Butyricimonas faecalis: one gene and its partner. The protein of the gene in region 1 interacts with the protein of each later gene in a pairwise test. Links are inferred from orthologs where the notes say so. Each region holds a gene or a part of one and is shown on either strand. Other genes may lie near its edges.

The links.
Region 2: the proteins of D8S85_RS01535 (region 1) and ung interact in binary tests that used the Escherichia coli proteins (3 or more experiments, as listed by UniProt). The link is inferred for Butyricimonas faecalis from one-to-one orthologs.

Annotation. Positions count from the first base shown.
Region 1 is NZ_CP032819.1:358,200-375,273, reverse strand. The notes cover bases 1,623-4,564. They hold D8S85_RS01535 (type I restriction-modification system subunit M), read right to left. Parts: upstream 3,832-4,564; coding sequence 2,413-3,831; downstream 1,623-2,412. Other genes in these bases: D8S85_RS01530 (type I restriction endonuclease subunit R), read right to left, coding at 3,836-4,564; D8S85_RS01540 (PDDEXK nuclease domain-containing protein), read right to left, coding at 1,623-2,409. Outside these bases: D8S85_RS01545 (restriction endonuclease subunit S), read right to left, coding at 1-1,229; more of D8S85_RS01540, read right to left, coding at 1,276-1,622; more of D8S85_RS01530, read right to left, coding at 4,565-6,541; D8S85_RS01525 (helix-turn-helix domain-containing protein), read right to left, coding at 6,631-6,840; D8S85_RS01520 (TIR domain-containing protein), read left to right, coding at 6,943-7,512; D8S85_RS01515 (toll/interleukin-1 receptor domain-containing protein), read left to right, coding at 7,538-8,614; D8S85_RS01510 (SLOG domain-containing protein), read left to right, coding at 8,683-9,264; D8S85_RS01505 (TIR domain-containing protein), read left to right, coding at 9,271-9,945; D8S85_RS01500 (YdeI/OmpD-associated family protein), read left to right, coding at 10,221-10,646; RhuM family protein, read left to right, coding at 10,676-11,992; D8S85_RS01480 (DUF262 domain-containing protein), read right to left, coding at 12,997-14,835; D8S85_RS01475 (carboxypeptidase-like regulatory domain-containing protein), read left to right, coding at 15,846-16,196; D8S85_RS01470 (helix-turn-helix domain-containing protein), read right to left, coding at 16,845-17,066. UniProt on the Escherichia coli protein: The subtype gamma methyltransferase (M) subunit of a type I restriction enzyme. The M and S subunits together form a methyltransferase (MTase) that methylates A-2 on the top and A-3 on the bottom strand of the sequence 5'-AACN(6)GTGC-3'.
Region 2 is NZ_CP032819.1:2,431,659-2,448,508, forward strand. The notes cover bases 5,707-8,424. They hold ung (uracil-DNA glycosylase), read left to right. Parts: upstream 5,707-6,590; coding sequence 6,591-7,259; downstream 7,260-8,424. Other genes in these bases: D8S85_RS10655 (glutaminyl-peptide cyclotransferase), read left to right, coding at 5,707-6,508; D8S85_RS10665 (lipocalin family protein), read right to left, coding at 7,279-7,809; D8S85_RS10670 (class II fructose-bisphosphate aldolase), read left to right, coding at 8,011-8,424. In the rest of the region: D8S85_RS10625 (BF3164 family lipoprotein), read right to left, coding at 1-232; D8S85_RS10630 (NVEALA domain-containing protein), read right to left, coding at 229-462; D8S85_RS10635 (sensor histidine kinase), read left to right, coding at 576-1,925; D8S85_RS10640 (response regulator transcription factor), read left to right, coding at 1,930-2,619; D8S85_RS10645 (M48 family metallopeptidase), read left to right, coding at 2,939-3,745; cysS (cysteine--tRNA ligase), read left to right, coding at 3,832-5,301; more of D8S85_RS10655, read left to right, coding at 5,393-5,706; more of D8S85_RS10670, read left to right, coding at 8,425-9,006; translational GTPase TypA, read left to right, coding at 9,089-10,897; D8S85_RS10680 (hypothetical protein), read left to right, coding at 11,005-11,247; cobC (alpha-ribazole phosphatase), read right to left, coding at 11,250-11,777; D8S85_RS10690 (ATP-binding protein), read right to left, coding at 11,845-12,972; D8S85_RS10695 (hypothetical protein), read right to left, coding at 13,134-14,267; D8S85_RS10700 (PKD-like family lipoprotein), read right to left, coding at 14,692-16,212; D8S85_RS10705 (DUF4843 domain-containing protein), read right to left, coding at 16,234-16,850. UniProt on the Escherichia coli protein: Excises uracil residues from the DNA which can arise as a result of misincorporation of dUMP residues by DNA polymerase or due to deamination of cytosine.

The DNA of each region.
Region 1 (17,074 bases):
ACCATAAGATAATAGCAATAATTAGAATTTAGAATTTGTGGAATAGCACTACACACGTAAAATCCTGTCGATGCTATACAATTATTAGTAACAACCTTTGCTATATTGCGCAAATAAGGACGAACCATCGAAAATATAACGTCATTCTTTTGAGTGTAACGGCTGGCTCTACTTGGTGCGTTGGGAGTTTTTATTGTTTTAATTTCGTTTATTATTTGCTGTTTATTATCAATGGAATCAATATCGATATATTGAAATTCGTTGTTCTTGGGTTTTGTCGATTTCATAGGGAAAAAGATATTCTTTCCTTTTACCCAAACCCAATTTTGAGGCAACTTCTCACTATGCCCGTTATCACAAGGTGTGAAGTCAGGATTTATGCGTTTCAACAACTCGAATGCTGGTTTATCATTCGGATCTTGTGGTACGAGTTTTCCATGCATGGCAAGGTCAAGGATTTTTGATTTAGTTTGCTTAATGACGGCTTGTAAATCAGTTTTGCCCTGCTCTATTTGGTCAATCAAAGCAAACCAATGCTTTGTTTCAACAATTATACGTCTTTGCTCTGCGATAGGGGCTAAAGGAATTGGTAAGCATTTGAACTTATCAAAATCAATACTATCTACTGTTGTTCCATCTTTATGGTATTCTTTTAAGATAAATTGCTCGTTAGCTTTAATGACAACATAAAGATATTCAGATAGTTCCAGTAGATGAGGTGAAATTGTTTTTAAATCTTGGTTAACTGTAGCAGGCTTTTCTAATATAGAAAGAGGAAGAGTATGCCTCAATATACCACTACGTGTTACTACGAGTAATGTACCTTTCTTATATGTTGTCATTACTTCCAAAGCCTTATCTGTGATTTTCATCAGAGAGTTTGTTATATGGCTATACTTCATATCTTTAGAAGTTACCCACAGATGGCTTCCATTATCCCAATATTCTTTATTATCCATTGACGGAGTTTTACCTCCACCAAAAGAAACAATATCTTCTAATTTACACCATTCCCAGCCCTCCGGCAACAAGTAGGGATAATGGGGCGTATCGGAAGTCTTTGCAGACTTCTTGCTCCGCTTGATTTTGCCTTCCTTTATCAGTCGTTCTTTTTCAGCCTTGATTCGTTCGAGCAGAACTGATGCAGGTTCATCGTTTGGATCTTGCGGTACAAGTTTTCCATGTATCGCAAGATCGAGTATCTTTTGACGTAATGCTTTTGTATCCATCGTTGTATATCTGTTTGTAATTGAACAGCCAAAAACTGCACAATTACTATTCATTTTCTTCCAGTTTCTTTAATTCCTCATTCTCTTCAAACTCTTCAATCCACTCCTTCACCTTGGCTTGCAATAAAGCCTTGTTGGGAAGATAGAGTTGATAAGCAGAAGCATAGATGTTAGCATCTTTAGGCAAGGTGAGTTCCACAAGTGCATCGTTCTTCTCCCTGCACAGCAGAATGCCAATTGTCGACTTTTCAAAGTTTTGTTTGACATAGCGGTCATAGTAGTTGACATACATCTGCATCTGTCCGAGGTCTTGATGAGTAAGTTTGTCTATCTTCAGATCTATAAGCACATAGCATTGCAGTAAACGATTGTAAAATACCAAGTCAACAAAGAAATGCTGCTCATCAAACGTGAACCTTTTCTGCCTTGCTTCAAAGAGGAACCCTTTGCCAAGTTCTAATAGGAACTGCTGCATCTTGTTGATAATGGCATTCTCCAATTTAGACTCGGAGTAAACTGCATCAGGTTTCAGACCAAGAAACTCTAATGTTATGGGATTCTTGATAATGTCCGATGGTTTCCCAATAGTTTGCCCTTCTTTAGCCAACCGCATTACTTCATCTTTGTTACGGCTCAAAGCCAATCTCTCATAAAGACAGCTTCCTACTTGACGGCTGAGTTGTCTTTTAGACCATTGTTGTTGGGTACATTCTATTTCATAGAAACTGCGGGCATCTGGATTTTCAACCCTCATCAGTATAAGATAATGAGACCATGAGAGAGCGAATGTCGGTTCAGAGATATATTCCTCTGCCTTCGGATAATCTGCTAACCACTGGTTAGCCTTTTGGACATCTTCAAATTGATAACCACTGGTTGTCAAATTACCGTAAACCAAATAAAACTGTCGAATTTGACGTAAATTAGAATATGACCATCCATCGCCCAGTCTATCAGTCAGACGTTTGGAAAGTTCTTTCAGCACAGACTTTCCATATTCGGCTCTTCTCTCTCCCTTTTGCTCATATTCTACTATATATTGTCCGATATGGAACTTAGTATAGACCTCTGCTATATTGACAGCTGTTGCCACACGTCTCCTTGCCTGCGTGACGAGGTCAACAACCTTCAAGAACAGGTCGTTTATATCTTTATCATTTGTGATAATGTCTTTTCCCATAACTCAATTTTCTTCAATACTTGCGAGCAGTTTTTCAAGTTCAGCAACAGCCGCACTTATTGTTTGGCTTTTATCTTTTATGTCAGCCATTAGTTCTGCCAATGAACGGTCGTCCATCTCACCACCCTGCTTTATCCAAGTAATGTCAAGACTTGTTTTGTCTCGGGCAAAAATTTCATCTATAGGGTATTTCCGCCAGCGACCTTGCGGATTATTTTCAGCATCATAAGTTTCCACCCGATTATTGTAGCAAGAAACAAAATCATCCAAATGATGACGTTCCAGTTTGTTGGTAGCAAGCGTGTGCTTTATGTCTGTACGGTAATCGTAAAACCATATTTCTTTGGTTGATTGTCCTTTGCTGAAAAACAACACGTTTGCTTTTACGCCTTGAGCATAGAAGATACCTGTAGGCAAGCGCAAGATTGTATGCAGATTAAAATCCTGCAATAGGCGTTTACGAATAGTCTCACCTGCTCCTGCTTCAAAAAGAACATTGTCAGGAAGTACCACTGCTGCACGTCCTCCTGTTTTGAGCATAAGCATCATGTGTTGGAGGAAGTTCAACTGGTTATTCTTGGTCTCCACATAGAAATCCGGGCGATTGATGTCCACAGAGCCAGCCGGACGAGTACCAAAAGGAGGATTGGCAAGTATCACATCAACAAGCGTTGACGGTTCTTTTTCCAAAGAATCTTCACACACAATCGGACTGCGGTCTGTACCTATACCATGCAAATATAGATTCATGGAAGCGAGCGTCACCACTAAAGGCGTATTATCCACACCATGCAAAGCTTTATCACGCAAGAAATCACGCTTTTCTTTACTTGCAGACTGCTCTTTCATGTAGTCGTAAGCCGTAAGCAAGAATCCACCCGTACCACAAGCAGGGTCACAAACGGTTTCCCCCATTTGCGGATTAATACAATCTACCATTGCCTGAATAAGAGGACGAGGTGTAAAATACTGCCCTGCGCCACTTTTCTTATCCTGCCCGTTCTTTTCAAGAATACTTTCGTAGATAGCACCTTTCACATCACCGTCCATAATGAGCCATTGCTCCTCATCAATCATAGTAATGACCTTTTTCAGATAAACAGGCTTGTCTATCTTGTTTTGTGCTTTGGTATAAATTGTACCAATCAGATTATCCTGCTCGCTAAGTTGTTTAAGCGTTTCTTCGTATTGCTTGACCAAATCCAAACCATCAAGAGAAATCAAATCGTTCCATTGATACCCTGTCGGTATTGCCGATTCCTCTCCAAACATTTCTACATTCTCGGCATCCATCTTCAAAAATAAAAGATAGGTCAGTTGAGTGATGTAATCGGTGAAACCTATACCTTGTCCGGCAAGAGTTGTTGCCAGATTCCATACTTTTTTGGTAAGCGATTGCTCTGTTGCATTATTTGTTGCCATTTTCTTATGCTGCTTTTCTTAATACTACAAATGTGTAAAGTGAATGAAGTGCCTCGTCTGCTTTCTGCATATTGCCAAACGTCTTAATCATTTGGGCTGCATGAGTCGCATCATCTTTACGAATATCTTTGACCGTACAAGCCCCATTAGAAGCTATGTAATCCACAATACGACTGATAACTTCACGTTGTTTGTCGGTTATTTCACGCTGGGCTTGTCCCAACCACAAGTTGAAATATTGCTTGGATGTAGCAACCACACTATCCAATCTCTCTATTTGGTGGTAAGCAAAGCGTACCAGTTGTATGATGTTCGTTAAGGCATCGCTTTCTTCTTTAGTCGTAGAACGCTTTACTTTATTAGGAGAAAGAATGGCATACGAATTCCATATTTGTTTTGGGGTAAAATGATTGTTTGCCATTTTCAGTTTATTTTCCAGATCTTTCAACATTAAATAAGTTATCGGTTCGCCTTCATTGTTATAGATAATACGGAGAGCTTCTATTTCATCCGCATTCTCTTTACAAAATTCCTCAAATGCCTCCGTTGTGGTTTTTGCATCTTCAATTGAGAACCCTTTTGAGATAAGTGTATCTTCTCCGGGCATTAACGTATTAACGAATCCGGCTGCAAGTATAAGGAGGTATTTCCGAGCATCTGCATGATTGGCAAGCGGAGACACCAATCCTTTGCGTTCGTTATTGGATTCATTCGTACTAATAAACGGTGGAAGAATGCCTTTTTCAAGCGCATCATATATTCTGGCAGAGAGTTCTTTCATATCATCATGAGATAAACGAGCGAACTCTGCCCGTTGCGAATCATCCGCTTTATTGAATATTCGGGCAAGCGTAGCTGCAAGTCGTTTGAGATATTCATCTGGAATATAACCGTGACTGATACGTTCTAACAGCTCCTTCAGCGTGATAGTTTTAGTCGTAGGCTCATCTGTTGCTGTTGGAATTGTCTTTTCATGTTCTGTCACGCCTACCGCATCAACCAAATAAAAACAATCCTTACTGAATGCGTTTGGAGTGACATTGCGCAATTGTTCATCACCAATAGTACGCACTCCACGCCCTTTCATCTGAATATAAAGTGGAAGGGATTCTACATCACGCATAAACATTACTACTTCCAGCGATTTTACATCCGTTCCGGTAGCAACCAACGTACAAGTAACTGCAATACGGAAATCCTTATCGTTGCGGAATTGGCGTATCAGTTCGTTACTATCACCTGCTGAATAGGTGATTTTCTGAACAAATCGGTCATCTGTTCTTCCAAACACCTCTTTGGCTATCTGTACAATATTGGTAGCGTGTGCTTCATTGAGAGCAAAAATCAATGTCTTAGGCAAATAATCCATATTTGGCTCACGCTGAGGGTCATTGAAAAGTTCTGTATAAACCACATCCCGATAAGTAGAAAGAATCAACTTTATTTGCGCCGGATTGATAACGCTTCGATTAAGTTCTTTATTGGTGTAGGTTTTGGTCTCCTTGTTACTCACAGTCTTAACCTCACCCGTATATCTTGTTTCTTCCTTTACTTTCTCTCCCTCTAATATAGCTCCACCTGTTTCTGTAACTTGCGTTTTTATTCGATACACTCTACAATCCACATTCACACCATCAACGATACTCTTTTCCAATGTATAGTTAACAATGCGATTGTTATCGAAAAATGCCATTGTTTCGGGAATAGGTGTCGCTGTCAAACCTACTAATCTTGCCGTATCAAAATACTCCAGCACCTTGCGCCAGTTTCCATAAATGGAGCGATGGCACTCATCTATAATAATCATATCAAAGTAATCGTGCGGCAAATTGGGATTGGGAGGCAAAGTTACTTCTTCTATAGGTTCGCTCTCATCATCGTCATCATTATCCTCAATAGCTTCTCCTTTCAAGAATGAGAACAGACGTTGTATTGTAGAGATAACCACATTGCTATCAGAAGGGATAGAAGACGAGCGAAGACGATTGACCGTAAAGATAGTATTGAATGCGTCTCCATTCTCTGTCAGACGGAAAGTTCCAAATTCTCCTTCTGCCTGTTTCCCAAGATTATTTCTGTCGACAAGAAACAACACCCTACGCATTGGTGTATAAGAAAGCATTCGGTAAGCAGCAAGACAAGCCGTATAAGTTTTACCGGCACCAGTGGCAAGAACCATCAATGCCCGTTTTTGACCAGCACGGAAACTCTTTTCAAGTTCTGTTACTGCTTCATATTGACAATCACGAAGCCCATTCTTTTTCAATGTTGGAAGTCCGGCAAATGTATCCTCAATCCCCAGTTTCTTGACCAATTCATGTGGCGTAGGGATAGCCATTATCGGCTTGAAATAAGAATCCGGTTCACGAAAATCACAGAAATATAGTTCCTTGCCATTCGAGGTAAAGATAAAAGGCAATGGCTTTTGGTATGTCTGATAGATATTCGGAACACTTCTCGCGTATAAGGCTACTTGCTCGCATACTTTTGAAGCAAAAGCATCCGTTTCTTCACGTTTAGCTTCAAGCACACCCACTGCTTTCCCATTAATAAAAAGGAAATAATCTGCTTCAAGATTTCCTTTCAATAAACCTTCTCTTATAGCTACGGCCGTACAAGTAGGTTCATAATCATCCCTATTGACAACTTCCCAACCTGCATCAGTAAACCACTGGTCTATCTTTATTCTTGCTTTTTCTTCAGGAGTCATGTTCTTAACATTGTATATTATCGGAAGTTCATAGACACATCTGCAATAGGTAGCAGAATAACCCAGAACCTCCTAACCTAATTTAATACTTATTGTAACCTTTCCTTTTTATCGGTTATCAAATCTTTCAAATCAACTTGTAATATCTCCGCAATCTGTTGCAAGGTTTCCAAATTAGGCTGAATTCGATTACAGGCATAGGCATTGACCATACTGAAACTCTTATCTAGCTGTTTAGCTAACCACGTTTGAGAAATACCTTTTTCGGATAAAACAGTCTTTATTCTATTCAGTTTCATTCTTTGATATGATTTCATAGTGCAAATATAGTGAATTATATTCGATAGCTGGGATTATTTTTGTACTTTTGTGCTATCATATGACAAACATTAAGAAGAACCATGATTCTAACAGAAAATAAGCTAAAGGAACTTACTCTTGCTGCCGATGTCCTCTCCGAAGCTCATCAGCAAACTAGATTTTTTTCAATCGGTCAACATGCATCCGTATTTCTTTCCCATAAACACGATGAAATTAGCCAACTCAAACGAGTTGCCTACATTTTAGAAGAATTACATGCCAGTATCTATGTTGATTGGCTTGACAATTCTATGCCTAAAAAAACATCTGGAACCACAGCAACCATAATCAAACAGCAAATTCAAAAATACGATAAATTTATACTAGTCGCCACAGACGGGGCTATTGATTCAAAATGGTGTAATTGGGAGTTAGGTTACGGAGATGCGCAAAAATTTGATTTAGGGAAAATAGCTTTATTCCCGATAGCTCAAAACGATGGTAGCTGGAAAGGTTCTGAATATATGCAAATATATCCGACTATTCAATATTATTCTGGAACAGAAAAATATTCAAACGGGAATTTAATACCTAGAGGATACTACTATTGTTACAATGATAAAGATGGGAATTATCGTATCAAGAAATTATACGATTGGATTGTATCATAGGTACCTATAACGAATAACAATTATTATGGCATATAAATACCAACTTATTTTCCTGGGAGATATTAAGAATAATGCTTGCGATACAATAAAAGCTTGCTTTTTCGACAAGATTCATAGCATAGGTTTAAAAAACAATATGTTTGAGGTAATCTATAATGAAACTTTTTATAAAAAGTATTTGAACAAACAGCCATCTTTCGTATTCTATTTTGGCAATATAAATCATTCAGAAAAAGATATCGAAGTATTAAAGGTTCTCCTTGATAATGGGGATGCTATTTTGCCAATATATTTTGGTGAGAATTTTGAAGCAGAAGTTCCTAAAGTCATTCATATAATGAATGGAAGACAATATTTTGCAGATGATATTGAAAAATATATCAACTATGCATTTGAATCAATGAGGTTATTGAGAGAAAACCGGAAACTATTCATTAGTTATCGCCGGACGGACTCTTCTGCTGTAGCCAACCAATTGTTTGATGCTTTTGTCCGCAACAATTACGATGTATTTCTGGATACATATTCTATCAATCCTGCTAAAAATTTTCAAGAAGAATTACACCATCGAATGACGGATTGCGATGTATTAGTCCAACTTTACACCAATGATTTTAAGAACAGCAAGTGGTGCAATGAGGAAATTGTATCAGCAAATCAAAAACAAATTGGAGTAGTTGAAATTATTTGGCCTGATTGCACCCCTGACATACACAATTTATTATGCGCACCTATTCAATTAACACAAAAAATGTTTATGAACGAGGACTTCCATAATGGATCTTGTCGCATTACTGAAGAATGTATTGAGAACATTGTAAATACAGTAGAATCCGTTAGAGCTAGAAACCTCGCTGCTAGACAAGACAATCTTGTGGGAGAATTTGTCAAAGAAGCTCGCAAACAAGGGAGACAACTTATACAAGAGTATCGCTATCTTGTAGAGACTTTAAAAGATGGCAGAATTAGATTGTTTATCCCGGCAATAGGAATTCCACAATCTTATGACTGTTTCGATTCTCTACGTTTTAGAAAATTGCTTGATAATGAGAAAATCGAATTATTCCTTATATATGATGACTTGCGCATTCGTAAGAAATGAATAGAACATCTAGAATGGTTAAATGAATCATTAGAGGTTAAAACTATCAAGAAAAAAGATTTTGAATTATGGCTCAAAAACAATTAAATATATTCTTGTCAGCAAGTATTCCTATGCTAGGAAGAGATGAAAGATATTTCAAAACAGCGGATACAATCGCAATACGTGATTCCGTATTAGCTTTAGCTAGTGTGGCATTGCCTAAATATAAACTGATTTGGGGAGGTCATCCTTCAATAACGCCACTTATAGCTAGTATTTTGCAGCATTCGGGATTAGATATACATAGCAGCGTAATTTTGTATCAATCTACGTATTTTGAACAGTTCTTTCCTTTAGAGAATGAAAGTGTTGCTCATATTATAAAGACCAATGATATGGGAGATAAAGATTTGAGTATAGAAGAGATGAGAAAACATATGCTTGGCGATAATGAATTTTACGCTGGAATCTTTATTGGAGGTATGGAAGGTGTAGAAGATGAATATACAATGTTTACTCAGTTACATCCAGAAGCAAAAGTATTTCCTTTGGCTAGCACTGGAGGTGCTGCCAAAATCATTTATGACAAATATTTTGCTGGTAAAGAACCTGAATTATGTATTAACTTGGCATATTCTTCATTGTTTAAAGATTTACTTAATTTATAAATAGTTATGGGACATAAGATTTTTATATCATATAAATATGGTGATACTTCTGTGAAGCATCTTGAAAGAACACCTTGGTACGAATCAACTAAAGTTCGTCACTATGTTGATGAACTACAAGATAAGCTTGAAGATGATGATCATATTAATAAAGGAGAACTAGACGGTGAAGACCTATCCAATTTTAAAGACTCCACTGTGGAGTCAAAACTAAGAAATAAAATTTTTGATAGTAGCATCTCTATTGTACTCATCTCTCCTAATATGAAAGAGTTAAACAAAAGCGAAGATGAACAATGGATTCCTTGGGAAGTGTCTTATTCACTAAGAGAGACAGCTCGAAATGACAGAACTAGCAGAAGAAATGGTATACTAGCAGTTGTTCTTCCTGATATTAATGGTAGGTATGATTATATGCTCGAACCGAAGATGTGTTGTCAGTCAGGGTGTACGTTATGGCATACAAATAAACTATTCAAAGTCTTACGTGCGAATATGTTTAATCAAATAAAGAAAACATATTCAAATTGTAATATTGGTGACAATGTTTACCGTGGTTATGTCAGTTATATACATATGGTTAGATGGGATAGTTTCATTAACAATATTAGCTTTTGGATTAATGAAGTTAAAAAGATTCAAGACAAAAAAGACGAATACGATATTCACATTAATGTTTAATGTTGCAGTATAAAATCTATTCCACTAAGCAATAAAAAAACGGAGGTTCATTATTCCTATTCTTAGACTATGATTATTCCTATGAACTACCTTAATTGTATTTGAATATTGCAATAGCGGAAACATTATGGTATCAATTTGCAGATAAAACATCATACATAATTTGAGTATCAGGTTCATATACAATCAATTTCGGTTCAAGGATGGAAATACTTTGGAGTCTGTTTACAGAAAACAATTAGAGTAATCATATTTCAATTGAACTACGGGCATATATGGAAATTATCAATCTACTGGACTTCGTAGACCGCATTGAATTGAGAAACTGGTTAGAGGTTAATCATAACCATGCGAAATCGTGTTGGGTTGTAACTTCACGCTCTAAACAGCCCACATATGAATGTATTCCATACATTGAGGTTGTTGAAGAAGCATTGTGTTTCGGGTGGATTGATTCAACTCTAAAGAAATTGCCAGACGGACGCCTTGCCCAGCGGCTTTCACCTCGTCGTAAAGGAAGTCATTGGACTGAGTTAAACAAAGAACGTTGTATTAATCTTGAAGATCGAGGACTTATGACAGATGCCGGACGCCAAGCCTTTGAGAAAGCCTATTCTTACGAAATAGTCCCTAATGGTTCTCTTATGGAAGAAAGAATCATGAAGCATAATAAGGAATTAAGACCGGGATTATACAAGTAATTCTTATCATTATAAGATATATCAAGACAATGAATGAGAACAATATACCCTCTATTCAATCCAACTTTGAACAAATTAAAAAGCGAGACGCAAAAGGTTTAGAGTATTGGACTTCTCGTGAATTGTGCACCGCATTAGGCTATAGCACATACCAAAAATTCAATCGTACTCTAAACAAAGCTATCGCCATTGCCAATAAGAAAGGTTGTAACACTACCGAGCATTTTAATCCTACGTTTGAGATGGTCAAACTAAGTTCCGGTTCCTTTCGTAAGGTCGAGAATATATATTTATCACGAATCGCTTGTTTGATGATTGTTGAAAATGCCGATAGCAAGAAGCCGCAAGTGCAGATGGCAAGAGAATATTTCAAACAAGAGATATCAACTCCTGAATTAATCGACAATAGTCTATCATCCAATATATTGCTATATAAGACGAAACAAGGAGAAAGCCGTATAGAGGTTATCTTCAATAATGAAACATTTTGGATGTCGCAAAAGCGAATGGCCGATTTGTTTGGTGTTGAAACGAATACGATCAACAACCATCTGAAAGAGATATTCAAAAGCGGAGAATTGGAGGAGAGTTCAGTTATTCGAAAAATTCGAACAACTGAACTTGATGGCAAGAACGATGATACTTTGTTCTACAATTTAGATGCGGTTGTTGCCGTTGGTTTTCGTGTGAGCAGTTATCAAGCGGACCAATTCCGGATGTGGGCCACATCGGTTCTAAAAGAAATGATCATAAAAGGATTTGTATTGGATGATGAACGCTTGAAACAGGGTAAACATTTTGGCAAAGATTATTTTGACGACCTATTAGAACGTATCCGAGAGATACGAGCTTCAAAACGTCGGTATTATCAAAAAATCACCGATGTCTATGCCGAATGTAGTGCCGATTATGATCCTAAGGCTGAGACTACCCTACAATTCTTCAAAATGGTGCAAGATATGATGTATTGGGCCGCTTCCCATCAAACGGCAACCGAAATCATCTATTCAAGAGCAGATGCCCAAAAGCCCCACATGGGACTTACCACTTGGAAAAACGCTCCTGACGGCAGGGGCCAAAAGTCGGATACAATTATCGCCCAGAATTACTTGTCCGACAAAGAAGTCTCAGCTTTCAATCGTCTATCAACCGCATTCCTTGATTTGGCCGAACTTCGTGCTGAACGGCAAATCATTTCCACAATGGCAAATTGGAAAAAGCAATTGGATGATTTCCTGACTCTATATGAGTATGATAAATATAATGATGCTGACATCATTTCCACCGAGCAAGCGAAAGAAAAGGCATACACTGAATATGATAAATTCCGCTTGATATCTGTCTGATTTTGATAAAGAAGTCAAGATTTGGAAAGAAAGAGGGTTATTTGGTAAGGATTAATTCTATCTATAAACACTATTAACAGGAACATAAGATGAATCATAACGGCATATTCTCACTATCTTTTTCCGAAACTAAGACAATTATTGTTTCTGGTGATATTCATGGAGACTTTAATCAGTTGGTGTTCAAACTCTGTATCCAATATCAGAAGCTCAATATCATGGAGTTCTGTCAAATATATTGATTTATACCATTTCGGGTATAATATTGATATAATAAGCAGGATTATACCCGATAGGGCATAATAGTTGTTGCCTGAATAGAAGCGTACCTGTTAGGGTATACAGACATTTTTCATAATAAACAAACGGAAGCAATTACACTTTCCCAAGCGAATAAATCTGATTCATTACACTTTTCCCAACGAATACAACGCATAGCCCTACACTTTTTCAAGCGAATCGAATGTGTATCCTACAAAAGTTCCCTGGTTCTATGACCGATTTTCTACTGTTAAGCATCTTCTGGAAAATAAAAACCACACCGCAAACCACAGAAATCCCAAGAAAACCACTACCTTTGTATTCAACAAGCGTTCTGTAACATATCTGCGGAAATGCCCTATCACTCAATACCTTGTATCTGATAGCAGACATTCCACAAAAGGGCTGAAAAGAGGCGGTACAACAGGTATATGCAAGGCGATGAAATACAACGGTTTGCATTTGTCCCTACATTCTGTGTATTTCTCAAAACAGAGGTTGTACCGATTAAAATGAATAGTCACTAATAATCAGTGATGTAAATATGCTGCATCGAGAGCTATTTTTCACTTTTAATCTTCGTTTGAAGGCAAACTAAGATTAAAAAAGTTAAATCTTCGATTTTTGACGAAAAAACAAGTAAATTTTGAAGCGTCTATCTTTTAATCCATAAATTATTGATAATCAACAATAATAATATACCTTATCAAACTATCGTTTACACAAAATTATGGACACTACTATTATTCATTCCATATATGTTTAATTATTTCAAACAATAGTTTCTGTCTTTCCTCTAATTCTTCTGGCCCAAATTTATCCATAGGCCTAAAATTTAACTTAGATGATTGAATCCAATTTGTAAAATCAAGGTGAGATTTGTAAGAATCCTGCCGTAGTGTTTCATTCCAATATAGTGTATTAGCATATGATTCTAATTTTTTTCCATACGTTTCGTTATTACTTGAAATGTTGTCCTTTCCTTTTAGCAACAACAAACCGCCAAGTCTATTCCTTTCACTTTTGAACCGTTCTTCATCATTTCCAAACAATTCATAATTTTCTTCATTTTCAGCAAGGATATGTTCGATGTGAAATCCATTTGTACTACCTGTATTTACGACAAGGTTATATAAATTATGCCTCATATCCATTTTTGTGTTTTTGGCTATAAACTCTTCAACTCTCGCAAAAAAGTATCGCTTAAATCGCTTGTCAAGATCGATGCCAGTTTCTTTAAAATAGCCATAACTAAATACAACGTTAAGGTCATTATTACTGTATTTGTATTTAAGCATCTCTAATAGCGCAGAATCAAATATAGCAGGAATTTCTAATATATCAACTTCTCTTATTCTGCTACTGATATCATACATTTTCTCATTGAACTTATTGCTATCATAAGCTCTCTGTAATTGCAGGAGACAGAACAACCTGTCTATATGATATGATACACATTGGATTTTCTCTTTTTCTTGCACATCATCAACATTACATGCCGACATTATTAACAAAAATTGTTGACCCCTATCAGTTAGCGAATTATAATACACATGTTCAAATTCATGATTGAGTTCTGTAGTATATTTAACTAATTTAACGTATAAAGAAGAATAATACAAGAAGTCATTTTGAAGGAATTTTTTTACATTATTGGGATTATGATCAAGATTCAAAGAAGTTTCAGCAAATAATGCTCTATGATATTCCCTATCAAATTTTCTACTTTCTCCAATTGTATTAGAGAACTTGGCTTTTAATAAATAGATAAAGAAACTATCTATTGCATCTGGATTGTTTCGATTGATTTTACTAACTTGACCATCCCATAATTCATTGAATTTTAACACATTTAACTCCTCTTTATCAATTTGACCCAAGAGCTTACCTTTTAGTATTTCATATGGTTTCAGTCTAACACCTCTATCATTAATCACTTCGAAAACCATTGGCACATCGGTTTGTTCCACTTTTAAATTAATGATAACCAGACGATACATGAAATAGAACACAAATCGCTCGAACACTGTTTTATTTGTTAATTCTTTGTCGAGTCGTTTAGAAATCACTTTGTAGTTCTTTTCCAAATTTTCAGCTGTAATACCTGTATTCGTTGGAACATCTTCATCACCATCAAAAAGAGCTTTGAGCGTTGGTTCATGGATTTCATGGTTAAGCCAAAAAGTCTTTTTATATCCAGATCGACCTACTATTTTGTCAGCTATCCAATCTTTTAGATCTGATGCAAAAGTTTCTGCCTGATGGTATAACTTAACCAAAATCAGGGTCAGTGTGGTGAGACGTTGCTGTCCGTCAACAATATATAATCTATTAGTTTCTGCATCAAGATTTGTTACATAAGTATTCATGTAATACCATGCGTATTTATTGATTATTTGATCGCTTGGTAACATACTATTGGCATATCGCTTATGTTCTTCAGTGAATTTATAGAAAATATCATCTAATAAACGAACAACCGGAACAGAATCCCATTTGTATTGTCGCTGATAAAAATCTATATAATATGTTGTATTTGCAAACAAGGTGTCAATATTCTGATTTAAAGGAGATACATCCATAAGTAATTTAAGTTTCTTAAGTATAAAATGATGCAATTAAAAGTCAAGACACATTGATAATACATTTATTATCACCACATTATAGTTATAAACATATAACATGAGACACTTTGACTACACACAAAAATATGCATATTATCAATAAACTGCAAAAATTCTTCAGAAATAATTCCCCAAAAGTGGGCCAAAGAAAATTATATTTAGAAACTTCTGCTAGACGAGTATATTATAAAATGTAGAAAAGATTCTCTTTTCTCGAGTATAAGCAAGAATTACATCCTAAATTCTTGACAACAATGAGTTTACAAATAATTAACTATAAAATATAATCCACAAAAAGTAACGAATAAAACTTGCCAATCATTGCCATTTTCTAACTTAAATTCCTACCTCTGCCTATGAAGTCATTTTTTAATACACGTGTGATAAAAATCAGACAATCAATTACATCAAGTTAACCCTCGCCAGTTTGAAAATGAGCTAAAAGAATTGCAGTACAAAGAATATATAGAAAGTACTGATAGTCAACAAAGTGCGCTTATGCGTACTTTTCGTGTAGTTGTAAAAATTTGATTTATACCGATTAAAAGACTAAAAACGTTTGTAATCAATAGTATAAATGGGTTGCATCGAAAAAATAGCACATCTCTAATCCACCATGAAAGTTATTTATAATCTATATAAACTACCAAAACTAAATAACAAAGTGAAAGCATTTTTTATAGGTCTTTTATAATCTTCGTGTAAATATTAGTTGCTCGTAATACATACATCAATAATCACATGGTTTATTTATATATTTGCCAATAATTACGTAAGTAATAAGCATGAAAATTGAAATATTAATATATCCTACAAGTAACGGATTTCAAAAAAAACATATACATCGCAACATAGAAATATTTACATCACAATTTTGTTTTACAGATTAATTATCCTAAATTTGATATGCATGCATTAAAGAAAGAAAACGCCAGGTGTTTGTTAGTAAAAATTTAAAACTTATTATCATGAAAACAAAATCATTAATTGTATTAGCAACAATCGTTGTAATCGCAATGATCACGTGTAGTTTCACAATGAAAAGTGATGTAAAATGGATAACTGTTTCCGGTTATGTTGACAATACTAATGGAGATGTTATAAGTCAGGTTGATGTAACCTGTACTTTAAACAGTAACAACGCCCTGTTAAGCAAAACTCAAACTGATTCAGAAGGGTATTACTCTATCCAAGTAAGACAATCTGAGTCCTGTACATTAAGTTTTAGCCACGCTAACTATGTTCCACAAGACAAAATAGTATCTTCTAGCACTGACATAGATGATATGAATGTGACCTTACGTTCCCAAGAGGAATAAACCTACCCTTTAAACTTTTACCTTCCTCTAGAAATTCTAGAGGAAGTTTTACTTTTGTGGAATTCATACACAAATACACCCCAAATAAAGTACAGAAGAGTACCAAATAATACCCCTCATTCGAAGGTCAAACGTTACTCATTCATGTTCGTATGAACTCTGTGATGTATTGATCGGTTTGCAATTTTTTGTTCAGAGATGGTCTACACTTTCGCTAAAGTTGAACTATCCTTTCCTTTGATCATGAACATACCAAGTACATAGCATAGACACTGACGTATGTATATGATATGTTAGTGCCGTGTCTGTATTCCTTTATGTCTTAGTGTAAGGATAGAGAAAGGTAGGCTGAAAATTAAGTTTGCTATAAGCTAGGAAAAGAATCAGCTATAAAATGGCAGAATATTTGATTTTTGTAAAAAATATTATATATTTGCAGAAGTTGAGAAACTAAGTGTGGAAGAGTCCGCATAATATATTTGAAGTTATTGTATCGACCTAGTAAGTAAAATCGGCAAAATAATACTTTTCAGCGGGTTGTAACAGTAGTTTCATACTTAGGTATGAACTGTTGTATTCAAACTGCTGGAAAGGGTCTGCCGATACCTACTTACAGAATGGTATAACAGTTCTTTTTTTATTGACAAATTACAACGGGTCTTGTGGCAGAAAATCTTTAGGAGAACATTTAAGAACTTTAGCAATCTTATTCAGTTGATTCATATTATATTTTTTAGGACCATTTTCAAAATTACTAATAAATGTTCGAGTATACCCTAAAGTATAAGAAAGAGATTCTTGGGTATGTTTAGCCTTTAATCTGTATTCACGCACCTTAGCAATTACGTATAAATCTATCTCTGTTTTCATATTTTGAA
Region 2 (16,850 bases), 2.1 Mb from region 1 along the record:
CTAGATCAAGAGCTCGTGCCACCCCTTCCTTCATGTATGTTGCCCCTACTATTAATTTATTCCCTTGCTTGATAAACCCACTCACATCATAAAGCCCGGCCTGGGCTAAATCCGTCAAACGAACTACTTTTACACACTCGCTCTTTACCATATTCATGCTTTCGTCACCCATGTAACGATCGGAACACCCGAGCAAAATGCTTCCGAATAACACGTACAATAATTTTTTCATCTTATTTTTAATGCAACACCATCTATATCAATCCCATTCATAAAACAAAATCCACGAGCCGAGACACAAGGATAATATGGATTTTCTTCTTCAGGAGAAGTCAAAGCCTCGACATTTTCCATCTTTAAAATTTCCCAATTCGTTTTTTGACGAATACTCCGGTTCAAACCGATAACCACACTTGTTATCAGCAACACGAACACCACAATTTTCAAACATTTATTCCGCATGACACATCTTTTTTATTATTTGAGACAAAGATGAGTGATTTATTTTCAAAAAACGAATAAAAAGGTTGCTTGGAGGTTGCTTTCTTTGTAACTTTGAAAATATAAACTCAAATATGAATCGGCGTCTAAAATATATCATCATTCTTGCTGTTTGCATTATCCTAAGTAACCAGCTCATTCACTTGTACTATTTATACAAGGAAGTAACAACTCAATATAGACATCAACAAAATGACATAATTACCAAAGCCGTTTACGAATTTAACATGCTATCGACGAATGTTGCTCAAGGTGATCTTGTCAGTTACAATACCTCAGAGAAACAATTAATATATTATATTGACAAAAAAATAATAAGCTTTCAATTAGACTCGAAAGACGATGTTCAACATATCAACAAACAGAAAGCTTACGATATCCGAAACCCACAAGTATGGACCTTAAAAAATCTCTATCACCATCTACTGGCAAAGCAAGATTCCATGCACCTACAAGATCGTTCCATACAATTTGTTATCCAGGACAGTACCGGGAAAATAAAAGATTCCTACCCGACATCTTTCGAAACATTATCCTTTCGTCCTAAATACCAAACACCTCTCGGTTTCATTTCCGGTGATACATTGTATGCCGGATACAAATATCCCTACATAGTATTTATTCAATCCACACTTTGGCAACTTATCCTAACCGTTATCATCTCCGCTTTACTTATCACTTTAATCATCAACCTCTGCCGAACGATTCGTGACGAGAAAAAGAGCGGAGAATACCGAGAATTATTTATCAGCAACCTAGTACACGACCTGAAACGTCCCATCGAAGACGTGATTAAAGTACTATACCTGCTCCGTGATTTACCTCCCGAAGAGCAAACATTATTTCTCAAGCAAGGTCGAGCAAAATTAGACAATATATTACAATCTATCAATCGTATGTTGCTTCAATCGACAGATGCTCACGGATTACGATTAAACATCAAGGATATTAATCTTCAGGAAATGTTGGAAACATTGCAACAAAAAGATCACTGGAGTGCAAATAAACTATTCGACATACAAATCGATTTTCAATCAGATGACCCGATGATCACGGGAGACCGTCATTTTTTATTGGCCGTTTTCCAAAATTTCATCGACAACGCCTTAAAATATTCCGGGGATCAGGTAACGATACATATCACGTGTACAGAACCGGATGCCCGACACGTGCAAATCAAAATTGAGGATAACGGGTTCGGCATTTCTTCTAAAAACTTACAACACGTGTTCGAACGTTACCACCGGGGAGATCACCAAGAGAACAAAGAAATCAAAGGTCACGGACAAGGACTACATTACGCCCGAACCGTGATTCTCGCCCACGGGGGAACAATCGATATTGAAAGCGAAGAGAGCAAAGGAACCGCGATATTGGTCAACTTACCCAGACGAGCTAATGTCAAAAACAAATATAAACACTAAAAACATGGACACCACGATCAGAATACTTTATGCCGAAGATGATGCAGACGGAGCTAAATTAACGAAAATGATTCTCGAAAAAGAAAATTTCGAAGTAGAGATTGTCCTGAATGGTGCTAAAGCATGGGATGCATACAAAAAGCAGAAACCGGATATTCTCCTAGTTGACTTGGATATGCCCAAAATAGACGGGCTGGAATTAACCAGAATGATACGGGAAAATGACCGGCAAACCCACATCATCGTGTATACCTCTCATGGGGAACCCGCCAAAGAGATCGCCGTGCTGGACGCCGGAGCCGACGAATTCATACCCAAAGGCTCTCCCGAAGTATTGATCGCACACATGAAACGCCTTCGGGATAGAATAAAAGGATGCATGAACATTCCCCACCTGTACCAACTATCGAAACACACGACATACAACAGTATCACCCGGGAAGTGACAATAGACGGGATTACCAAAAGATTACCAAAAAACGAAGGACGTTTCCTGCAATTATTATGTGCGAAGAACCATGAAATAGCCGACAAATCCTACCTCATCATAGGAACATGGGGCAAAGCAGACAAAAACAAAGAACCGGAAGTAAAAAAATACATCAGCCGGTTACGTGGTTATTTGAAAGCCGATCCCTCGCTACAAATTGATCACGAGGGAGACGGTTACATATTAATATGTCTTGCCGATTAGTTTTCGCCAATCATCCGTGAAACATATTTTATAACCGGTCCCCATCCGACAATACCCCATAGTTGGGCTATCGCCTCTAGCCCCCTTCGCTACACATGAACATACCATGAACACGATATCAACACAGCATAAATACAAACGAGCGTTCATGGTGAGAAGATAGTATGTTAGAACTGTCTCACTTTGTCCGGGAGTAAACATAGCTCAAGTAATGACATGAACCAGAGTTTTTAAAAACAAGCACATAATAAAACATTGCAAATCTCGAATCCGTATTATATTTTAGCATTCAAAATATAACCTTTCAATAATCCAATTTATGAAAAGAACAATTTTACGCATTACCTTCATCATTGGAGCAATTTTACTTCTCTCGCAGTGTGCCACGGTGCCACTCACGGGGAGACGCCAGTTGATTCTATTCCCGGAAGATCAGATGGTCTCCATGAGTTTAACTTCATATAGCAGCTTTTTGAAGGAAAACAAGTTATCCACCGACGTTGTCAACAAACAACGGATTAAAAATGTCGGGGCAAGAATCTCGAAAGCCGTGGAACAATATCTCGCTGCCAACGGGCTGCAAGACCAGATTGCCAATTTTGAATGGGAATTCAACCTAGTTGTCAGCAATGAACCCAATGCTTGGTGTATGCCGGGAGGTAAAGTTGTCTTCTACGAGGGGATATTACCCTATTGCCAGAATGATGCGGGAATCGCTGTCGTTATGGGGCATGAGATCGCTCACGCCGTGGCACACCACAGCAACGAGCGCATGAGTCAAGAGGCTCTTATTCAATACGGACAGGCTGCCGCCACCGAAATTCTAGGACACAACCAAAGTGATTCAAGAAAAGCCATCCTCGCCGCCGCAATCGGCATGGGAACCAACGTGGGAATCGTTCTCCCCTTCTCTCGCAAGCACGAGTTCGAGGCGGATCACCTGGGACTGATTTTCATGGCCATGGCCGGTTACGACCCGAATGAGGCTGTTGCTTTCTGGACCCGTATGGCAAACGCATCAGCAGGCAAACAACCTGAATTTCTGTCCACTCACCCTGCTGACGAAAAACGGATCGCCAGACTGAAAGCGGCCATTCCGGAAGCATTGAAATATAAGAGGAATTAAAGAACCATTAATTTGCCTTTTCCCGTTATTTTCAAGGAGAAAATTTCTACTTTTGTTGAATCATATCAATAAAGCATTATAGTATCATGGAAAACAAGTTAACGATATACAACACGTTAAGTCGAAAAAAAGAGTTATTTGAACCCATTAACCCGCCTTTCGTAGGATTATATGTTTGTGGACCGACCGTATACGGGGATGCACACCTCGGTCACGCCCGTCCGGCAATCACCTTTGACTTGTTATTCCGTTATCTTAAATTCATGGGATACCGGGTAAGATATGTCCGCAATATCACAGACGTGGGGCATCTTGTGAATGACGCGGATGAAGGAGAAGACAAGATTGCCAAGAAAGCCAAACTGGAACAATTGGAACCGATGGAAGTGGTACAATTCTACACGAACCGTTACCACAAAAATATGGAGCAACTGAACACGTTGCCCCCTAGTATCGAGCCACACGCGTCCGGTCATATCATCGAGCAACAGGAATTAATCAAACAGATCATCGAAAACGGTTTTGCCTACGAAAGCGAGGGAAATATCTATTTCGACGTGGAACGCTATAACCAAAAATATCACTACGGTAAACTATCCGGTCGGAAAATCGACGAACTGTTTGCCAACACGAGAGAACTGAGCGGACAACAAGAAAAACGTAACCCGTTTGACTTCGCCCTGTGGAAAAAGGCCTCCCCGGAACACATCATGCGATGGCCCTCTCCTTGGGGTGTAGGATTCCCGGGATGGCACTTGGAATGTTCCTGCATGAGCCAGAAATACTTGGGAGAAACGTTTGACATCCACGGGGGTGGTTTGGACTTGCAGTTCCCGCACCACGAATGTGAGATCGCCCAGAACGTGGCCGCACAAGGACACGAAGCGGTAAAATACTGGATGCACAACAACATGGTGACCATCAACGGGCAGAAGATGGGTAAATCCCTGGGTAATTTCATCACGCTGGATCAGCTCTTCACGGGCGACAACAACGTGTTGGAACAAGCTTACTCCCCCATGACCGTGCGTTTCTTCATCCTGCAGGCACACTACCGTAGCCCGTTGGATTTCTCGAACGAGGCATTAAAAGCCGCGGAGAAAGGCTACGAGCGAATGATGGCAGCCGTGTCTCAGCTCAACAAGCTGAACGCGTCTAACGAGAACACGGTAGACATCGCCGCGTTACAGGCCAATTGTTTCGAAGCGATGAACGACGACTTGAACACGCCGATATTAATCGCCCATTTGTTCGAAGGTGTTCGCATCATCAACTCCATCGCGGCAGGTACGGAAAAGATTAACGCGGAGAATCTGGAAATGTTAAAGAACCTGTTCCACAGTTTCGTGTTCGACATTCTTGGTCTCAAGGGAGAAGAGGACTCCAGTGCCAGCAACCAAGCTCTAGGCAAAGTTATCGACGCCATGATGAAAGTACGGAAGACTGCACGGGCAAATAAAGACTGGGCTACCTCCGACAGCATTCGCGACGAACTGAAAAACGCAGGAATCCAGATAAAAGACACGAAGGATGGCTACGAATGGAGCCTTGAATGATTGCAGATTAAGTGATTTACGATTGAGTGATTACACTTGATCGTAAACACCAGAATCACAAAATCATAAATCTTAAATCACATAATATATTATGCCTTATCTCTACTACATACTGCTTTCGCTCCTGTTTCTCTCTGCCTGTCAGGGAGAAAAAAAGAGTAAAGGGGATCAAAACCTCTCGGTAGGCAATGCTCAAAGCCGCGAAACGACGGGACCTAAATACGTGAAAAGCGTGCAATTCGTGTATCCCATGAAATTTGACACCTGTCAGTTCAACGAGAAACTTAAAATTGTGTACGCGAACAACAAACACTATAAAATAGACTCCGCCCACCTGTTTTTCAACCAAAGACAGATTGCCACGCTCGACAGCGCGACCCGGGAATTCGTATTCAAGATCCCGAAAGAAAAATGTGGTACCAACACACTCAAAGTGATCGCGTTCCACCCCAACAATAAATGTGGGGTAGCCACCCAATCCTTTATCGTGAAACCGGATAAGGCTCCCAAGTCTCTTCAATACCAATTGGTGAAAACCTACTCCCATGCCACGGATGCCTCCACGCAGGGCTTGGTATATATAGATGGCATTATCTACGAGGGAACCGGAATCAAAGGCCAATCCACCCTACGCAAAATCGACTTGGAAAACAACAAGACGCTGGCAATGCTGGGATTGGACAGACAATATTTCGGGGAGGGAATCGCGGTTTACAAGGATAAAATATACCAGCTTACCTGGACTTCCCAAAAAGCCTTCGTGTACGACTTGGCCTCCTTCACCTTGTTAACGACTTTCGACTATTCCATGGAGCAAGGCTGGGGACTGACCACGATGGACGACAAGCTCATCATGAGTGACGGTTCTCACCATTTATACCATTTGGACCCGACTCTTTTCCGTGTTGTCAAAACAGTAGAAGTCTTCGATAACAAAGGTCCGGTGACCAACTTAAACGAACTGGAATACATCAACGGTTATATCTGGGCAAACGAATGGCTTACAGACCGAATTGTCATTATCGACCCGAAATCAGGTGAAGTCGTTGAAGAATTGCTACTTCCGGACCTGCTCACCGCCGCCGAAAGAGCCAAACTGGACCAAAACGATGATGTTTTAAACGGTATAGCATACAACGAAAAGAAGGGCACGATCTACGTTACCGGAAAACACTGGCCGAAACTATTTGAGATAAAAACGAATTAATTTATGATTTACAAAGACAACCAATGTCAGATTCATGCACTAGAAATCATAAATCTAAAATCTAAAATCTAAAATAAAATCTATGGTTGACGTAAAGATCGAGCCCTCTTGGAAAGAACTCTTACAAGATGAATTTGAGAAACCTTATTTCTCGGAATTGATCCAGTTCGTGAAAAACGAGTACAAGACCACCAAGATATATCCCCCGGGAAAACTCATTTTCAACGCCTTTGACCATTGCCCTGCAGAACAGACCAAGGTAGTAATTCTCGGACAGGACCCGTATCATGGTCCCGGTCAGGCGCACGGGCTTTGCTTTTCCGTCCCGGAAGGTATCGAGCAACCGCCTTCATTACAGAACATTTTCAAAGAAATAAATAACGATCTGGGCAAACCTGTTCCCGCATCCGGTAACCTGGAACGCTGGGCGGAACAAGGCGTGCTATTACTCAACGCCACGCTGACCGTGAGGGCCCATCAAGCGGGCTCCCACCAGAACAAAGGCTGGGAGACCTTCACCGACGCCGTCATCAGAATCATTGCCGAGAAAAAAGAACACCTCGTTTTCTTCCTTTGGGGTTCCTATGCCCAACGCAAAGGCGCTTTCATCGACACCCAACGACATCTGGTATTGAAATGCGTACACCCCTCTCCCTTGTCTGCTAACCGGGGCGGATGGTTCGGTAATCACCAATTCAGTCAAGCGAATGCTTATTTGAGAGCCCACGGGCTAAGTGAAATCGAATGGTAATGCCGATAGCGGATCAGCCCTAGACCGACTGATCCGTTTCCGGTTGTTCCACAAAAATCAATTTTTCAGTATTGTACCCGTGCTTTCGGGCTAATTCCAATATCCCATTCAATACCTCTTGAGGTAGATGTGGGGTTCGGCTCAATATCCAGAGATATTTCTTCGTGGGACTGCCAATCAATGCCCAGCGATACTCCTGATCCAACTCTAATACATAATAATCCCCGTAGAAAAAAAGAAAAAACGATACTTTTAGTTTACCCGGATCAGCCGGGTCCGGTTGCTTGGCTTTTCCCTCTGCCCGTTTCCGCTCTCCACCCAGAGAATCTTTATATCCTGAATTGATCACCCGTATCTTACCATCCTTCCGGAAACTATACTCGGCGCTCACCCCAACCAATCCTCGTTCAAAAGAATGATCAAAACGAGCAATTTCATACCACTTCCCCATGTAACGGTTCAAGTCCAAACGACCGACCGTAGCATTTTCTCCTTCCCGAACTGCTAACGATTCTACCGTCAACAATACCAAAAAAACACTTTTCCTCATATTCTTTTTATTTTCTCTACGTAACTTGGTGGAAAAAAGATTACTATAGTCTGGATAAATCATTAAAAAATAGCCATACTCCATTCCCTCCATAACATTTGCCAACGATTACGCAAACGTTTGAAATTTTTCCTTCTGTTTCCTTGCAAATCTCTGTTTTTAATGCTTAACTTTGATGCACAAATATAAAATATAGCAGCTATGGTTAATTACAAAGACTTAGGACTGGTTAATTCCAGAGAAATGTTCAAGAAAGCAATGGAAGGCAAATACGCTATTCCGGCATTCAATTTCAATAACATGGAGCAAATGCAAGCAATCGTTGCAGCTTGCGTGGAAACAAAATCTCCCGTTATCTTACAAGTGTCCAGTGGTGCCCGCAAATATGCCAACCAAACGATTTTGCGCTACATGGCACAGGGTGCGGTAGAATATGCTAAAGAACTCGGATGCAATATTCCAATCTGTCTTCACCTTGACCATGGCGATACGTATGAATTGTGCGTATCTTGTATCGAAATGGGATTCTCTTCTGTTATGATCGACGGATCGGCTCTTCCCTATGACGAGAACGTGGCATTAACCAAGAAAGTGGTTGACTATGCTCATCAATATGATGTTACCGTAGAAGGTGAACTTGGAGTATTAGCCGGAATTGAAGACGACGTGGTTGCCGCGGCCAACGTTTACACCAGCCCGGACTTGGTTGAAGACTTCGTGAAGAAAACCGGAGTGGATTCACTGGCCATTTCAATCGGAACCTCCCACGGGGCAAACAAATTCAAACCGGAACAATGTACCCGTAACGCAGATGGAATCCTCGTTCCTCCCCCATTACGTTTCGACATCTTGGAAGAAATCGAAAGACGTATCCCCGGATTCCCGATCGTTCTCCACGGATCATCTTCCGTACCACAAGACAAAGTTGCTATTATCAATAAATATGGCGGAGCATTAAAAGACGCCGTGGGTATCCCGGAAGAACAATTACGTAGAGCCGCTACTTCTGCCGTATGTAAAATCAACATCGACTCCGATGGCCGTTTGGCGATGACAGCAGCCGTTCGTGAAGTATTCGCAACCAAACCGGCAGAATTTGACCCGCGTAAGTACCTAGGTCCCGCCAGAGAAGCATTAAAAGAATTATACAAACACAAAACCGTGCACGTTTTAGGAAGTGCCAACAGGGTAGAATAAAAAAAGGGGCTCATCAAGCCCCTTTTCTTTAAAAAAAATACTAACTTTGCGCCCTATTTGGATTTAATACCATAGGAGCAAAATGCAGAAGATTAGAAACATCGCGATTATCGCGCACGTTGACCACGGGAAAACCACATTGGTCGACAAAATGATTTTTCAAGGAAACTTATTCAGAGAAACAGAAAATACGGGTGATCTATTGCTGGATAACAACGACCTGGAGAGAGAACGAGGGATCACCATCCTAGCCAAGAACGTATCCGTTCATTATAAAGATTACAAAATTAACATTATTGATACCCCGGGCCACGCCGACTTCGGTGGAGAAGTGGAACGCGTGTTGAACATGGCTGATGGAGTATTATTATTGGTTGACGCCTTTGAAGGCACCATGCCCCAGACGCGCTTCGTGCTTCAAAAAGCACTTGCATTGGGTAAGAAACCGATTGTCGTCGTGAACAAAGTAGACAAACCGAATTGCCGTCCGGACTTCGTGTACGAGCAAGTATTCGACCTGATGTTCTCCTTGGATGCCACGGAAGACCAGCTCGACTTCACTGTCGTTTACGGTAGTGCAAAACAAGGATGGATGTCCACCGACTGGCGTACTCCCACAACCGACATCACCCCCTTGTTGGATGCCATCATCAGAGATATTCCCGCCCCGAAAGTACAGGAAGGAACCCCACAGATGTTAATCACTTCTCTGGAATACTCCTCTTACGTGGGACGGATCGCTATCGGGAAACTCACCCGCGGTACCTTGAAATCCGGCATGCCTGTCACGTTATGCAAAAGAGACGGAGTCACACAGATCAAAACCCGTATCAAAGATTTAATGACGTTCGAGGGAATGGGCAAACAAAAAGTGGATGAGGTTGAATGTGGAGAGATATGCGCGCTCGTCGGAATCGAAGGATTCGAAATCGGTGACACGATTGCAGATTTCGAAAACCCGGAAGCATTGGCTCCTATCGCTATTGACGAACCGACCATGAGCATGCTATTCACCATCAACGACTCGCCCTTCTTTGGTCGGGATGGTAAATACGTGACCTCCCGTCATATCAAGGAACGTCTGGATCGGGAATTGGAAAAGAACTTGGCCTTACGGGTAGAACCGGGACAATCGGCTGATTCTTTTATCGTTTTCGGACGAGGCGTACTTCACTTGAGCGTCCTGATCGAAACCATGCGTCGTGAAGGCTACGAACTACAAGTAGGTCAGCCGAAAGTGATTATCAAAGAAATCAACGGGGTAAAATGCGAGCCTATCGAGGAACTGACCATCGACCTCCCGGAAGAAGTATCGGGAAAAGCCATCGAAATGGTAAACCGTCGCAAGGGAGTCATGACCAACATGGAACATCGTGACGATCGGGTACATCTGACCTTTAATATTCCTTCACGAGGAATCATCGGCTTGAGAAGTAATTTGCTTACCGCTACTGCCGGAGAAGCCGTTATGGCCCACCGGCTGAAAGGATTCGAACCTTATGCCGGGGAAATAGAGATGCGTACCAACGGCTCGTTGATTGCCATGGAAACCGGAGATTCGTTTGCTTACGCCATCAACAAATTGCAAGATAGAGGTAAATTTTTCATCACCCCAGGTGACGAAGTGTATGCCGGACAGGTCATCGGGGAAAGCACCAGACAGGACGACATCGTGATTAATGTCTGCAAGTCCAAGAAACTTACAAACATGCGAGCCAGCGGTTCCGATGAAAAAACAAACATCGCTCCTCCCATACTTTTCAGCCTGGAAGAAGCCCTCGAATACATCAAAGAGGACGAGTACGTGGAAGTCACGCCCAAAGCCATGAGACTCCGCAAAATCTACCTCGATGAAAACGAACGAAAGAGAAGAAGCAAAACCATAGAATAAATAAAAACCACCTAACGGTGGTTTTTTTATTTCTTCTCCTCCCAAAACAAATTCAAATATTATTTCATACCTTTACAAGATAGTACGTGTCATTAAAATACCAAGTCATGGAAACCAAAAAGAAAGCGGCCGAAAAGAATACCGAATTTACCACAGAAAAGAAGTTGCGGAACGTGCGCACGTGCCTGTACATCTTGATACTTGCCGCCATCACGAAATTAGCCATGACCGATTTCACCGAATTATCATACCAATCCTGGATCAGCGTGATCATCATCGTGTTGGTCATCATCCTTGTTTTGGCTATCGAAAGAGGTATCCGTAAAAGATTGAAAGAAGAAAACAAATGACATCATATTGTCATTTTCACTAAAGCCCCGTACCCCACATCATCCGTGAACGCCTGGTTAAAATTATATTTCCCGGCATAAATCAACGCTGCCCGAATCGTTCCCCCGTGAGCAAACACACACACCTTCCCGTACCCCGTTTTCTTCAGATCGTCCAAGAAAGCCGACACCCGGTTATATTGTTCCAAAAAACTTTCCGCCCCTCCGGCAGGCATACTCAACCAATTGTCATACCATTCCTGCAAACGAGGATCTTGAATCTCATCCCAACGTTGCCCCTCCCAACTCCCGAAATTCAATTCCTTCAGCCGACTATCCAGTATCGGGTTCTCATAACCGCAATAAGCGGCCAATTTCCTGCAACGCTGTAATGGACTGGAATACACCGCGTCAAATCTCTCCTCTTTCAGCCTCTCCCTCACCTTTTCTGCTTCTTCCGGAAAAGAATCGGCCACATCTACATCCGAATTCCCGTAACACGTCCCCGGAATAACCGCCGTTTTCGTATGCCTAACCAAAAATACTTCCATTATCGTGAAGATTTAGCCATAAATTTAAAATTTCGAAACACTCATTACAATCCCAATAACCTGAAAATCAATCTATCCGAATAAAATTCCAATAATTTTCCGGAGTAACAACTTCATAGGTTGAATTAGGATAAGCATCGACAAAACTCTTCGGCCGCTTGACTTTCACTTTATCATTCCATTTAAATTCAAAAGTACGTAAAACGCCATCCTGCTCTTCAACTAAATCTATCTCTTGTTGTTCATGCGTACGCCAAAAGAAAAGTTGGGCAAAATCACCTAAATATGAATTACGTTTCACTCGTTCACTTACCATGAGATTTTCCCACAATGCCCCTGTATCATTTCTCAATTCCAATGGAGCAAAATTTGACAATACAGCATTTCTTATTCCATTATCATAAAAATAAATCTTCTTACCCTTTTTAATTTCATTCCTAAGATTACGACTAAAAGAATCTAAACGGAACACAACAAAGCATTTTTCTAACAAATTAATATACGTCTCAATCGTACCTCGATCTACTCCTAAAAGAGAGCTTAATTCATTATATGACACTTCGTTTCCTAACTGCAAAGCTAAAGCTCTAACAAGCTTTTGAATGAGATCCGGTTTCTTTATTCCCCTGTACATAAATAAATCCTTATACAAATAATTATTTGTAAGTCCCATTAATATACGCTTTGCATCACCAGGCTCCGTTACAACCTCCGGGTAAAGTCCATAAACCATCCGAGTCTCAAGCAATCTTTTTTCTTCACGCTCCGAAGTCTCTATTGCCAACTCGGATAGCGAAAACGGATAAAGATTATATTCTATCAAACGCCCTGTTGCCGGCTCGTTCACTTCATTTGCCATATCAAAAGAAGAAGATCCGGTAACAACTACTTGAGTTTTCAATTTTAAGTCGCCAATCATTTTTAGAGTTAATCCTATATTCTTAACCCGTTGTGCTTCATCAATAAAAACCAAGTCATAGGAAGATAAAAGATATTTCAATTCAGTAGACGTCTTACTTTCCAATAATAACACATCGTCCACATTATCACAATTCAGTGATAATACTTTATTTGCACCTTCTTGTAACTCGGAAAGTAATGTCGTTTTCCCAACTTGCCTTGCTCCAAGCAATACAATTACCTTTTCCCGCCTATAATCAGCTTGAATAGAATTTTTTATCACTCTTTTTATCATACTCGTCCTTTTTGGCAAAGATAAAATATATTTACTATGAATCGCAAAAATAAATCGATTTTCGTGGATGTAATCGCAAAATTTGCCTTAATTTTGCGATTACATCCACGAAAATCCATCGAAAAAACTACATCCAAGTTCCTCAACCGTCATTTCACCAACTATTTAAACTTAACTTTCACCAATCGGGCAGACGTCTTTTCTCCCAACGAAAGGGCAAATTGTTTAAATATCTGCCGTAATAACGGGTCTTGTGTCTCCCGGACCACCTCTTCCGGCACGGGTTCTATAAGCGCGTAAAAATAGTCCTCGTCTGCCGAGAGAAAATGGATTTCCAAATTGGGATCTGCTTTCCAGTAAATTCCCGAATCCTTTCCCCGGGCATAAAGAAAATTGTACGCCACGGCTTGGGGACCACAGCAAGTGAAATAAAAGAACTTTCCACTCTCACATAAATAAATCGGCATCTTATAATAATCCGCCCTCATGTAGTCCGGCAACATCAAATCCTCTTTATCTTTTCCAAAATCATCCGGTATTCCCCGCTCACCCAAATCAAAGGTGTAAGCCTTCTCCAGTTCTCCTTTAGCATTCACCCGGTAACACGCATTATCACCTCCTTGCGTGCGGATCAGATAAGTATTCCCCACGGCCTGCGACACAAGGAAAATATTCACCGTAAACCCCACCTGCGGTATTGAACTCTCCACCTTTTTCCCGTTCCTGTCAAACCGGGTCACCAAGAAATGTCCCCGTTCAAAATTATTGGAACAAGGAGCTGAGACCGAATAATAATAAAACCCTCCATCCGGAGCCGGGGCAATCTCTTCAAACAAATGCAACGGTTCATTCATCGGGAGACGCTCAATTTCACGTCCATCATTCAAATCAAAAAATACGACTTCACTATCTCCATACGCAAACAACAACTTTTTCTGATCCACACTGATACAGGCATCCTGATGATAAGGACATTCCTCTCCTCGGTTATACTGCATCGAAAACTGATACTTCCCGGCAGCATCAAAACACATCACTTCCCGCCCATACATGAGAAACAGATCTCCCCCGGGACCAATTAACAATTTCTTGCGCATCCATTCCAGTGATCCGGCATCAAAACGCTGCTTAATCGGGATCACCTGTATTTCCTCAATCCGATCCGCCAGATCGGTAACCAAAGTACATTGTTCCAACGGACGTAATGCCCGAACTTGTTCTTGGGCTGAAAGCATGTGCCACCAAGATCCCAAACAACAAAAGCAAAAACAGATAATAATTGATTTCATTTTCATAAGTAGTTTCGGTATTTTACAAATTTACTGAAAATAATCGAAAATACGATGCTTTTTATCAACCAAAGTACAACTAAAATAAATATTCAAATTCAGATATTTACCGGCAAAGAAAGAGATTGCATCCGAATTTATTCTTAATAAATGATGAGATCCGGTGTACTACCTACTAATATATTTTCATAAAAGTATATTAGTACTTTATGAACCTTATTGTACATAAGGTTCATATAAGGTTTCTATAAGGTAGCTATAAGGTTCATGGTGCTAATACTCCGAATCTCATCAAGTAGAAAATACAAAGTCGTTATAGAATTCTTTATTACTTTATAGCTATTTCCCAAACACTTATAACACAAAAAGCACCATTCTCCCGCACGAACCGCGTTCAAATGGTGCTTCACTCACACATCAGGCAAGTATGCTAGTATTTCTTGAAATCAATGCTCTTGATCTTGCACAATCCGGACCAGCTAAAGCCGGGTACTTTCTCCACGAGAATGTTATTCGGGTCGTTAACAACCCGATACCTTGTCAGCGTCCCTCCCGTCTCTTTCGGTTGGGAGGGATCGTACGTTCCCAAGTAAAAGAAATCGTCATTGGTTCCCGTGTCAATTAAGATATCGTAATGCAACAACGTGATCTCCTGATCGCCGAGATCCTCCAACACCTTTGTCGTCTCCGCCACGTAATCATAGGCATACAACTTCGAACCTGTCGCGTAAATCAGATACGTGCGTTGCGCACTGGCCCCGAAGAATTTGGCCTTATCTAAGTCCGTGGCTTTTTCCAACGAGTATTTTTTATTTTTCACGATACTCTCCCATCCATATTGATACCTAAGCGCGTAAGAATACAGATAACGGTGTTCCTCCTTATCCTTCAATATCGTGTAGCAATACCCATCCAGGAAACGGCTGTTTATGCTCGTGACATAATCCAGTTCCGTTTTCCAAGAAAAGATTTCCACATCACTGCGCGTATCTTTCAATGTATCGCAATACCCGGCAGGAGTCCCGTAAGCCCGACCTCCGGTATAAACGAAACGCTGTTCGGTCTTGTTATATAGAATATAGTAATACGTCATCGCCTTGGGATTATAAGCGATCTTATCCCCAACATCAAAAAGATCATAGGTTCCCTGATAATGATTCGCCGGATTCTGGAATATCGAACTTTGAATCATGGAACTATTGTGAAACAATAAGTCATCAATAATAGCCGCCCGGTTATAGTTACGTATTTGACCTACATCCTGAAGCGTGAAATGTTCCAAGCTCCCCGGATCAAAGAAATTATACTTCAGGTGCGTGTGATCCCCTCCTTTAAAATCCTCGCGGGTCAAGCGATACGTTCCGTCTCCCGTGGACACGTGAATCATATTTGCCGTGTAATTATCGACCACCCACACTTTCACGGGATCTCTCAAAACGGGCAGCCCACTCTCTGCCAGAATGTCTTTCAACACAATGGTGTCCACGGAATACGTGATCATATCCATCTGAACTTCCCCGTTACTGTTCTCCCCTAGAATCACCCAACCGCTGGTGAGTAAATCCTGTACTTGAAAAGCCGTGGCACTCCAATACTCCATCGTGTTCAACGTATCTTTCACTTTGAAGAACAACGTGTATGTCTCGGATGGCAAACTTACCGGGTATTCCAAGTCACGCTCGTTACCGATAGGGTATTCCGTGAAACTAATACCATTAGAGCGAGCCACCCACTCGTATGTCAGATGCTTGTTGTCTTCCAATTTGAACCTCAGTTCCGGGAATATCCGAAGCGTATCCACATACGATGTGAGAAGATACGCCGAATCGAATCCACGCCTACCAATCGATATTTCGTTAAAATCATGATAATCGTAATTTCCTTTATCGTCATAACATCCTAGGCATAAACTTAATGCCAGCAGGATGAATAAACCTATTATATTTTTCATAGCTTTTTCTATTCAATATTACTAAACTAAAGGTCCTACGGCCATTTTCACCGGATTCCCGTCCTTGTCCACTCGATCTTCGTAGACGGTCTCCCCTTTGGCATCCATCTCCTTCAAATATTTATCCAACCCTTGGGCGTAAACCCGCTGTCTCTCCATATCCATCTCTGTCACATTATCAAAATCAGCCATCTGCAACCCGAACATCTCGCATAATAGTTTCATCTTTTTCTTGGAATAGGGGCCGAAATAATTTGTTGTCCATGCTTTCGGCTCGAAAACTTCATCCGTGAGTCCGACCACGTGACGGATTACATTTTGATTTTCCCGCGTGTAGTCTTTAAGTTCCAGAGGACGCCAAATATCCATCGGTAACGAGAAATATTCATTTTCCATCAATTGAAGAGTCACGTAATAGGTGGAATCCAACATCTTTTCCTGACGGAATCCAATGAATTCCACGTACCCGTCCCGTTCTCCGGCTGAAATCACATATTGCTTTTCCAAGGGAGAATAGTCTTCACCCACGGTTGCGGTCGTCAACGAATCGATTACGGCCAAAGTAAAATAACGGTCATACCCCGTAACCGGCCCCATCACCCGGACTTTCAGCCTCACCGTGGTATCATTCACCAACA